One region of the Virgibacillus tibetensis genome, then DNA from elsewhere that is predicted to be linked to it. Evidence: a T-box and tRNA genes for the amino acid it is inferred to sense, from the RefSeq annotation. Region 1 holds a T-box; the other holds one or more tRNA genes.
What was found. The T-box of region 1 lies ahead of thrS (threonine--tRNA ligase). A T-box ahead of a tRNA ligase gene usually reads a tRNA of that ligase, here a tRNA-Thr.

Region 1 (5,563 bases):
CTCACCGTATCGGCGAACATTAACTGCATTTTCTTCAATTTCATTATCACCCAATACTAAAGCAAATGGTACCTTCTGCGTTTGAGCTTCACGAATTTTATAACCGATTTTCTCGTCTCGTTCATCTACAACTACACGTATTCCCTGAAGTTTTAGTTTATCTGAAACCTCTTTTGCATAGTCTAAATGCACTCGTGGAGAAACCGGGATCACTTTTACTTGAACTGGAGCTAACCAAGTCGGGAATGCACCTTTATACTCTTCGATCAGAAAAGCAACAAAACGTTCCATAGTAGATACAACACCACGGTGAATTACTACAGGCCGGTGTTCTTTGCCATCCTCACCAATGTACGTTAATTCAAAGCGTTCAGGCAGATGGAAATCGAGTTGTACCGTAGACAACGTTTCATCTTTACCGAGAGCTGTCTTCACCTGTACATCAAGCTTGGGACCATAAAAGGCTGCTTCCCCTTCTGCTTCAATATACTTTACATTCATTTCTTCCATAGTCTCTTTAAGCATGGCTTGTGCTTTATCCCACATAGCATCATTATCCACATACTTCTCCTTATCCTCTGGATCTCGGTAGGAAAGACGGAAGTAATAATCTTTTATTCCAAAGTCTTCATAAACTTTCTGTACAAGCTCTACCACTCTAATAAATTCATCCTTTAATTGATCTGGACGTGCAAAGATATGTGCATCATTTAATGTCATTGCTCGTACACGCTGCAATCCAGCTAATGCGCCTGACATTTCATAACGGTGCATCGTACCAAGTTCGGCAATTCGAACAGGTAAATTACGATAGCTGTATAGTTGGTTTTTATAAACCATCATGTGATGCGGACAATTCATTGGACGTAATACCAGTTCTTCATTATCCATTTTCATTTCCGGAAACATATCGTCCTGATAGTGGTCCCAGTGCCCACTTGTCTTATACAATTCCACACTACCAAGTACTGGCGTATACACATGGTCGTAACCTAAACGTTCTTCTAATTCAACAATATAGTTCTCAATAATACGGCGGATTTTAGCTCCTTTTGGAAGCCATAATGGTAATCCTTGTCCTACTTTTTGAGAAACTGTGAATAATTCCAGTTCTTTTCCTAATTTACGATGATCGCGTTCTTTTCGTTCCTCTAAAATACGTAAATGTTCGTCAACCTGACCTTGTTTTTCAAACGCCGTACCATAAATTCGTTGAAGCTGCTGATTATTACTATCTCCACGCCAATAAGCCCCTGAGATACTTAGTAATTTAAATGCCTTAATTTTATTTGTTGATGGCACATGAATACCTCTACAAAGATCAGAAAATTCACCCTGTTTGTAAATAGTTACCTGTTCATCTTCAGGTATTGCGTCAATTAACTCCTGCTTTAAGTCATCCTCTTTGAACATTTCTTTAGCTTCTTCACGAGATACTTCCAGACGCTCAATCACAAGACTCTCATCAACAATTCGTTTCATTTCTTTTTCTATTTTAGGAAGATCCTCTGGTGTAATGGAATGCTCCATTTCCATATCGTAGTAGAAGCCTTCTTCAATCACAGGACCAACACCAAACTTAACATCTTTATAAATACGTTTGATTGCCTGTGCCATTAAGTGGGCTGTGGAGTGACGCATTACTTCAATACCTTCCTGGTTTTTGTACGTAATGATTTCAATCTTCCCACCATTGTATAACTCACGCTTTAGATCAACTAATTCTCCGTTCAGCTTAATTGCTACGGCCTGTTTCTTTAACCCTGACGATATAGCACCTGCAATTTCTTCACCAGTTGTACCTGCTGAGAATTGCTTCTCTGCTCCATCAGGAAAAATGATAGAAATTTCTTTTGCCATCCTAATCACTCCCATAAAAAATTAAAAAACGCCCATCCCTCTGCACAACTGCAAAGGGACGAACGTTGGATACGTCGTGGTTCCACCCTGATTTCCATAGTAATACTACGGCTTCATTGATCTTTAACGCAGATGATACGCCGCTATTTACTAATGCTTCAATAGCAGGGTTCAAAGGTGGTAATTATTTGTTGTATAGAGGAAGCTTGCAGCCTATGACTTCCTTCTCTATTCAATACTAAGACCAAATAATATTATCCTTATCGTTACCTTTATCTTAAGTAAAATGTATATAAAATGTATTATAGCGTGTTAGAATTATAAAATCAAGTTTAATTAGGATGGTTGTCTATATAATATGGAAATGGAAATTTATTATACGGTTGGAAGTCTACCTTCTCCTGAAAAATATTTATAACAGTTAGTGTTTTCGGTTCTGATGGATAGTCACCATAGATTTTAATTTTTTTCGGTGACATTGCAACCAATGGTGACAAATTTAACTCGTCTGAGTCTAAACCAACCATATATAATGGTTCATTTTGCATAATCTTACGCAGTTCCATTTTAGTAAAACGCTTCCCATTTTGTTTATAAAATGAGAAGTTGCTCCCTTGTAATATGTGCACAATATTAAAGCTTGGTTCTTTTTTAACAACATATTCACGCAGCATATTAACAAATTCCTGATGGTCTTCTTCCCTTTTAAATTCATCAATTGCTAAACCAATAAGATATATAAGTTTGTCCTTAAATACCTTTAGCCTAAATTTTACGATGGAATCAAAATGAATGGTGGTTGTATTTTTTATATTTGTGATAAATAAAGAAAACAGAACCTGCTTCGGATCCTTGTTGTTTCTGATCTGTATGCTATCCTCATCTTCCCCTGAAAATATCCAATGGGTTAATTCCATGATGCGTTCTATTTCATCTGAATTTGTATAATAATAATATTCTCTTATTACTTTTTCAATCATTGTCCCAAGACGATGCGAAACAAAAACATCAACCATGGATTGTGATATTGCTTCCACAAGATCATTATTCGGTATGTGGTCTCTAAACTGTAGATGATTCCCCCAATCTTCGTGTGTCTTCCAATTCAATTCAATTTGTTTGTTATAACGGAACAACATCTCACAAAAATGAATTACTTCCTTATCAGATTCAAAATATACCTCCAGCAATAAACATCACCCTCATCCAGAACCAAACTGTTACATTATATGGACAAACATCAGAAAAAATGAGTAATCGAATGAAACTAGTAAGTATATTAAAAACAAAGGCTCTTTTCGCGTAGTTTGTTTGCTATTGATATAAAGGACTACGTAACTGCTATGTTGATTTCCACTCCTCCGGACAGCCGCTTTCACCACTCCGAGTACAAGTGCAACATGGGCTCAGCTTCACTATGTTCGCTTTACAATGTTTTCTTTGCCGCGGGAACAGCTTCAGCCTCGGGCTAACAGGAAGTTAGTCATGAAAGCGTTGCGACAGGACGTCGCGTTTTTAGCCTTCCATCCCCACAAATCACCGCTGCGGGGTCTTCAGACACGTGCTGTTTTGAGCAGGAGTCGACTGCCCTCCGTTCCAACCAACAATCATAAATAGCGAGTTTTTATTCACTATAGCAATAGATAATGCTATAACAAAGCACAACACCAGCACAGGAAATACACGGAGACTCCAGCAGGCATGAAAACCGTCAATCTGGTCTGCAAGTGATTCAACCGTTTTGGCATGACCGCTACCCCTCCCTTCATTCAGCGATCGCTCCACTTTTTCCAGCGGTCGGCTTGCTTAATCCCGCGGCCGGACCAATTTATCCAGCGCTTTTTCAGCTTTATCCCGCGTTCAACCCGGTTCATTCAGCGACCAACCCTTTTGGCGAAGTGTATTTCCGTAGCGGTTAGCTATGACAGTAACGAGTTACGTCGTCTTTTATAGATTTAGTGTCAAAAGCAACAATCTCTAGAAAAGACCGAAAACAAAAAACTAGTACAAAAGAAAATACTCTTCCATACTAGTTCCAGTTTTATATTTCACGTCGGTTTTTACCATAAATCTCAACTTCTTTACTTACTTGCTTAATTCGTTCAACTATTCTACCAGCCTTAACCGTTTCAATTCCCCCTCGTGTAGAGGCGAGCTGGGTTTCTAATTGTTCCAGACTATAGTTGGATGTAAAGAAAACAGGTAACCTCTCCATCATGCGATATTGCAGAATAGAACCAAGTATTTCATCCCTAAACCAGGCTGATTGCATTTCAGCACCTATGTCATCCAGCATTAATACATCTGCCTTCTTGAAAAAATCTATCTTTTCATTAATGGAGTCATCTTTCATTGATGCTTTTATTTCCCTTACTAATTCAGGCATGTAAATTAGAGTTGATGATATATGCATTTCTTTTAACTTATTTGCCAATGCACCTAAAAAATAAGTCTTTCCTACACCGAAGGGCCCACTAAAGTAAATCCCCTTTTTAGGAATGCCAGACTTTGTCTCTTCTACGAAACGTAATAACTCCCTTACTCCGTTACTTCTAGTGGGGTCACTGTCAATATCACTAATTGTTGCTTCCAGAATTTCCTTAGGCATATACAAGCTTTGAACTAGTTTCTGCTGTTCTTTTTGCTTTTCGTGGTAGATCCTGCTGTGACATTTCTCATAGGACAAATGCAATTCATTGTTTTCTACATATAATATAGGTGAATAACCTTGAAGCATATTCTTACAATTACTAAATGATGAACAAGATTCGCATTGCTTGGATTGGGTTTTATATTCGTATAGTTTTATTAAGTTTTTTTCTATTTCTTTCTTACTTAGCTGTGGATGATAAGATAAAAATGTTTTGATCTCAGGATCATTTAAAACTTCGTGTTTTATTTTTATATAGTTTTCCTGAAAATTTTCATTTTCTTTCATCCACTTTTTTAATGTTGATTGTACTGGCTTCATATCAATCATCCTTGCAAATGACTATTTTTTTTGCTGCTGGAATACTGACGCAGCAGAGCTTCAATTTCTTCTTGTTCCTTTGCTGTATCCTGTTTTTTCATAGTTGCTGCCGGCTCTTGTCTTTTATTCTTTCGTTCCTTAAACCAATCGGGGACTATTTCAGTTGATACTGGCTTTTTATTATAGTTAGATCTTCCGGCTTTTCTTTGCTGAAAACTTTCTTTTTCTGTTTTTGCAAAAGCCATTGCCTCTTTGGCAGTTTTTAAATTGGCCCGTGACCAATGACTAGCAATTTTCTCCATATAAGCTTTAGATAGCTTCATATTCGATTGCAACAGTACATAATGGATTAGCACATTCATTACTGGAGAAGGTAACCCTTGTGAGGTCATAACTTCTCTAATTATTTTCATATCTTGGGTAGAAGCTTGATTTCCACTTGATAGATCTTCCAATAACTGCTTTGGCGAGATTGTTTCCAACGCTTGTATGAGTTGTTCTTCCTTTGTTGTCGGCTTGTAATCAATTTGATGCTGTGGACTTGTTTTATTTGTTAATTGGATCGGTGTTTCATAATGTTTGGATTTAAACAAATCATGACATGCAGTCTTAAATTCCTCAGGGTTTAATAAATTATCTTCTGTTAGTGCCCATAATACTGACTTTTCTACCTCATAGGTTGCTAAGTCATATAATACCATCATTTGAGAAATTAATTTTCGGTTATCTCCC
Region 2 (5,563 bases), on a different contig from region 1:
CTGAATTGAACCACCCACCGTACCTACAGACATTGGCAGCTCCAGTTCCCCAACAAGATTACCCGCTTCATCTACAGACCAAGTTGTCATCGAACTGTATTTCCCGTGGCGTGCTGCATATGCGTGGGCTCCTGCTTCAACTGCTCTCCAGTCGTTTCCTGTTGCAATGACAATCGGGTCAATTCCATTCATTATCCCTTTGTTATGCGTAACTGCCCGATAAGGGTCTGACGCAGCAAACTCATAAGCATGGATTACACCATCACGTACTTCTTCCCCTGAGTATTCACCAGTTATCAATAGTTCGGGAGGGATTACACATCGTGCACGCGCCAGGCATTTATCTGCATAATTTGATAATATTCGCAAATAAACTTTCCCCTTAGTTAATTCCTCAACGGTCGGAGCCAGTGACTCAACCATTGTATTAATGATATTCGCTCCCATTGCGTCACATGTATTAACATACAAATGCAATACAAGCATCTGACCATATTTCGAGTCAGTCTCTTCATTTAATATTCTTACTTCCAGATCCTCTGCCCCGCCACCTCTGGCTACTAAGCTGGGATAGGCTGCATTAGCATCTTCTATTAATAATTGTTTTTCTTTTAACAGTGTATCCTTTGCTGCATGAATATCCGGGCATCCTACTACTTGTATTTGACCTATCATTACTCGTTCAGTAGCCTCAGTAGTAAAACCTCCAGCTTTCCTTACAATCTTAGCAATATAACTTGCTGAAGCAACTACAGATGGTTCTTCAATTGCCATTGGTATTACATATTCTTTCCCATTTATTAAGAAATTCAACCCTAATCCTAGTGGAAGAGGAAATGTGCCTATGACATTTTCAATCATTTTATCAGCTGTATCAGGTGATAAGGGTGCCTGCGAATACAAATCTGCAGTTTGTTCTTCTGAAAATGTATGCATATTCTTAATTAAATCTCTTCGTTCTTCAACAGTCATATTATAAAAACCAGGAATTCTAGAAGTTTCCATACTGTATCACCCTTTTATATATATAATTAGTATATAAGCTTCGTGTGCATCAAACTATTTAGGTCTTTCAATTTATGAGGTTATTCACAAGGCTCGGCACAAAATATCAAAGTTCTCGAGCCTTCTATCCTCTTTTTTAGAACATGTACTTTATGATCAAATTATAACATGTTTTCCCTATGTATAATCATAAAATGAAACTTCATTTAGCAGGTTTCACTTCTTATCTGCCTATAATAAAAAAATAACTGTATCTATTATGTAAAAAAACGGCCTAAAATGCAAATAAACAAGGTTGTCTACAATCATAACGACCTTGTTTATTTGAAAAAATTATATGTATGATGTATTAACCGTAATTTTCATTTCTGTAAAAATGGTGAGCCATGATGGATTCGAACCATCGACCCTCTGATTAAAAGTCAGATGCTCTGCCAGCTGAGCTAATGGCTCATTCTATTATAGTTGCTTATTTTTTGGAAAGAATGTTCATCTGAGTGCTCGTCGTGTTGCACGTTATTTCGGTGATGCTGCACTCCTCGCAGGCCTGCACATAGTAGCTATACTATGATGTTAGCGGCCAGCTAATGGCTCATTCTATTATAGTTGTTTATTTTTTGGAAAGAACGTTCATTACAATAGTCTTACTTTTAATCAAAATTTTGGACTATAAAAAGGTCCCTAAAATAAAAAAATGGCTGGGCTACCAGGATTCGAACCTGGGATACACGGGATCAAAACCCGATGCCTTACCGCTTGGCTATAGCCCAACAATATAATGGTGGAGGGGGGCAGATTCGAACTGCCGAACCCTGAGGGAGCGGATTTACAGTCCGCCGCGTTTAGCCACTTCGCTACCCCTCCGTATTGTTAACTATAATTATTTTATTATACAATAAAATATTTTAATTAAAATGGTGCCGGCCAGAGGACTTGAACCCCCAACCTACTGATTACAAGTCAGTTGCTCTACCAGTTGAGCTAGGCCGGCAAAAATAAATGGTGGAGGATGCAGGGCTCGAACCTGCGACCCCCTGCTTGTAAGGCAGGTGCTCTCCCAGCTGAGCTAATCCTCCATGTTGGTGACCCGTACGGGATTCGAACCCGTGATACCGCCGTGAAAGGGCGGTGTCTTAACCACTTGACCAACGGGCCATCAAATAATAAACTTTAAATGAATGTTCTTGTCGCAAAGCAACGAATTTTATTATAACCAGTTATGCAAGCTTTGTAAAGGGGAAAAAAGAATATTTTTATTTAATTTTTTATAACCTGGCTACATTTGTTTTTTTAAGCTGTCATATCTTATTGAAACACTGCCACTCCTTTAGTAAATATACATTCAATGCTTTAGTTTCTTTATAAGAAACAATTAGGTTATAATATACAAAAGACTTTTTGGAGGTGCACACATGTCAAATTTACTACAAGGTAAAAATATAGTAATCATGGGAGTAGCAAATGAAAGAAGTATAGCTTGGGGCATAACTAAATCATTACATAATGCAGGAGCTAATTTAATTTTCACAAACAGACAAGAAAGGTCATACCAGAAATTAACAAAGCTACTTGAAAAAAATGAAGTAAGTGCAAAGTTAATTGTATCGTGTGATGTGGCAAGTGACGAGAGTATTAATGATGCGTTTTCTGAAATCAAAAAGAATGTGGGCGTTATTCACGGGGTTGTTCACTCTGTTGCTTTCGCAAACCGGGATGATCTAAAAGGGGAATTTTTAGATACTTCGCGTGATGGCTTTTTATTAGCACAGGAAATTAGCGCATATTCACTAGTAGCTGTTACGAAAGCTGCCAAAGAACTAATGACAGAAGGTGGCAGCATCGTTACACAAACGTATCTGGGATCTGAGCGCGTAATTCCTGGTTATAATGTTATGGGTGTTGCAAAAGCTTCTTTAGAAGCCAGTGTGATGTATTTAGCAGAAGATGTAGGCAAACACGGGATCCGAGTAAATGCGGTTTCAGCAGGCCCTATACGTACGTTATCAGCTAAAGGTGTTTCAGGGTTTAATGAAAAAGCTGGAGTAATTGAAGAAAAAGCCCCATTACGTCGAAATGTGGATCAGGATCAAGTTGGGGATGCAACTTTATTCTTCATGAGTGAGTTATCCAGGGGAATAACGGGGGAAGTATTACACGTTGATTCCGGCTACCATATTATCGGCGGCTAATATTCTTCCAGTTTCATACAAAGACACAGACGCTATATTACACGAAATTGTGTTAAAGCGTCTTTTTTTATAATGTTGGGGAGGGAAGATATATGGAAGAGTGGTTTGGTAAGATAAGCAACGAGCACTTTATCCCTTTTAGCTTCAGTCACATTGCTATGATCTTAATCTATATAGTCGCTCTCGTTATATTACTAATAACTTATAAAAAGTACGCTGAGAGTGATCTTTTACTAAATGTTTTTAGATGGTCTATAATAGTTACATTAACTTTATCAGAACTATCCTATCAAACATGGAGCGTAGTCAATGGGTCATGGAGTGCAGGAGAAAGCTTACCCCTGCATCTTTGCAGCATAGCAGGCATAATCGTAATTATAGGGCTTGCCACTTACAACAAAAAAATAATCACTATTTCTTTTTTCATTGGATTCTTACCTGCTTTATTAGCAATTGTTACTCCTGAATTAACTTATAACTACACGCACTTTCGTTTCTGGCACTTTTTTATACACCATATTGTACTATCATTTGCGAGTATCTTTCTCTTGTTGAGCAGCTCTGTTAAGATCACAGTTAAATATACTTTAGAAGCTTACGGTTATTTGCTTATATATGCTGCTATAATAGGCTTTCTAATTAATCCTACCTTGAACTCGAATTACTTATTTCTATCTAACACCCCAACAGCTGATACACTTTTTGACGTACTCGGAGATGGGATTTGGTATTATATTAATTTATGTTTATTGGGTTTGGTTGTTTTTATAGGGCAGTTTGGGGTTCTTAAACTTTTTATCTATAAAGAAAAATAAGCAATCAAAATAAGTTCTAACCTTCATTCTTATCCCATTAATTCTATAGGATTTGAATTTAACTGATTTGTATATAGGAAGAAACACAGTTTAACTGTTTCCCATAAAAACTATATCCCTCGATATAGAGGAATTATTCTATATAGACACTCAGAATGTTATCCATTTTAATTTCTTTATTGTTATTCAGCCTAATATCCCTCTGATCTACTTTTGCTAACTTCCCTTTACTGGTTAGGAAATCACGGCCATTATAGTGTTTTATTTCTACTGTCAACTCATTATGTATCGCTAATAACAGCCTACTATTGATATCTGGCACCTTATGATGGCTCTGATCCCTAACATCCTTATCTTTCCACAAATGTCTAAGCACTTTAACCTTTTCTTTCACCCGCGTTATACCTGTGTTATTTACGCTCATTTTACTCTCTCCTCATTTGTAAAACTTCATAATTATATATCAAAAGGAACTTATGTTCGTATTGTAACACAAAAAAATAAACATCTTCAATAAGAGTTTTAGTTTTAATTAAATTATATATAAATCTGCTTCTAAGTTCCGTATTACCTGCAACGCGGGCAGGCGTTTTCCAGAATAAATAGGTGCCATTTGGTACTCACACCTTTTTTTATTGGAAATCTTTTTTTTGGCAATTAAAAACAGAAAAGCACGTTCAAAGTGCTTTCCGTTTTCTACTTTAAAATAGTTCCCGCGCCAACAAGCGATAAACCTCCAAACGTTTCCCCTGTGAATGAGGGATACTGCAGATCATTGCTTCATCAAATCCATATTGTGCTTGTTCAGCTTGTAATTGGGTTGCGACTTCCTTTGCTGATCCAACTATATGCAACTTACGATTTTCTTGAATGGTCATACGATCCAATTCAGTTAATGGATAATCTTGAGCTTCTTCAGGTGTTAACGATTGACTGATTTTCCCTTTCATCAGCCACAAACGGGCAATATCCTGTGGTCCCGCTTCAAACTCAGCTTCTTCCTTTGTTTCAGCGGTTGTTACCATGTAGGCGACATTAATTTCCGGATTCTCCATAAATGCGGAAGGCTGAAAGTGATGTTTGTATGCATCTAATATCTCTTTGGACATCTCCCCATTGAAAAATTGCGCAAAGGAATAGCCAACGCCCAATTGTGCAGTTTTTATTGCACTGTTTCCACTTGATCCCAGCATCCAAGCTTCTGGCAGAGTTATTTGAGTTGGAGCTGCAACCATCGAGTACAAGCTATCTTCCGGTACTTCATCATTGATCATTTTTAATGCTGTTCCAAACTTTTCATACATATTGTTTAACATTGGTTGGCGTCCTTCTGATAAAGCATACATAGCGTTTCTATCCCCTCCTGGAGCACGACCCACACCAAAATCAATCCGGCCAGGTGAAAAGGCACTAAGTGTTTTGAAAACTTCGGCTAGTTTTAAAGGCGAATAATGCATCATCATCACGCCACCCGTACCAATTCGAATATTGTTTGTTTTAGCTGCCAGCCGAGCTAACGTCACTTCCGGTGCTGAACTGACAAAAGCTTTTGTT

Region 2: it has a tRNA-Thr gene. The T-box ahead of thrS (threonine--tRNA ligase) is inferred to sense a tRNA for this amino acid. The anticodon was not compared.

The regions. Positions count from the first base shown of each region.
Region 1 is NZ_JARZFX010000001.1:98,439-104,001, reverse strand. It holds gene thrS (threonine--tRNA ligase) at 1-1,860, opposite strand, end outside; T-box leader at 1,912-2,136, opposite strand; gene ytxC (putative sporulation protein YtxC) at 2,193-3,050, opposite strand; gene dnaI (primosomal protein DnaI) at 3,902-4,831, opposite strand; gene QGM71_RS00485 (replication initiation and membrane attachment family protein) at 4,837-5,563, opposite strand, start outside.
Region 2 is NZ_JARZFX010000020.1:4,558-10,120, reverse strand. It holds gene QGM71_RS20160 (hydroxymethylglutaryl-CoA reductase, degradative) at 1-1,005, opposite strand, end outside; tRNA gene QGM71_RS20155 (tRNA-Lys) at 1,383-1,458, opposite strand; tRNA gene QGM71_RS20150 (tRNA-Gln) at 1,701-1,775, opposite strand; tRNA gene QGM71_RS20145 (tRNA-Tyr) at 1,785-1,869, opposite strand; tRNA gene QGM71_RS20140 (tRNA-Thr) at 1,921-1,996, opposite strand; tRNA gene QGM71_RS20135 (tRNA-Val) at 2,006-2,081, opposite strand; tRNA gene QGM71_RS20130 (tRNA-Glu) at 2,086-2,160, opposite strand; gene fabI (enoyl-ACP reductase FabI) at 2,418-3,194, shown strand; gene QGM71_RS20120 (YwaF family protein) at 3,287-4,009, shown strand; gene QGM71_RS20115 (YolD-like family protein) at 4,143-4,433, opposite strand; gene QGM71_RS20110 (LLM class flavin-dependent oxidoreductase) at 4,711-5,563, opposite strand, start outside.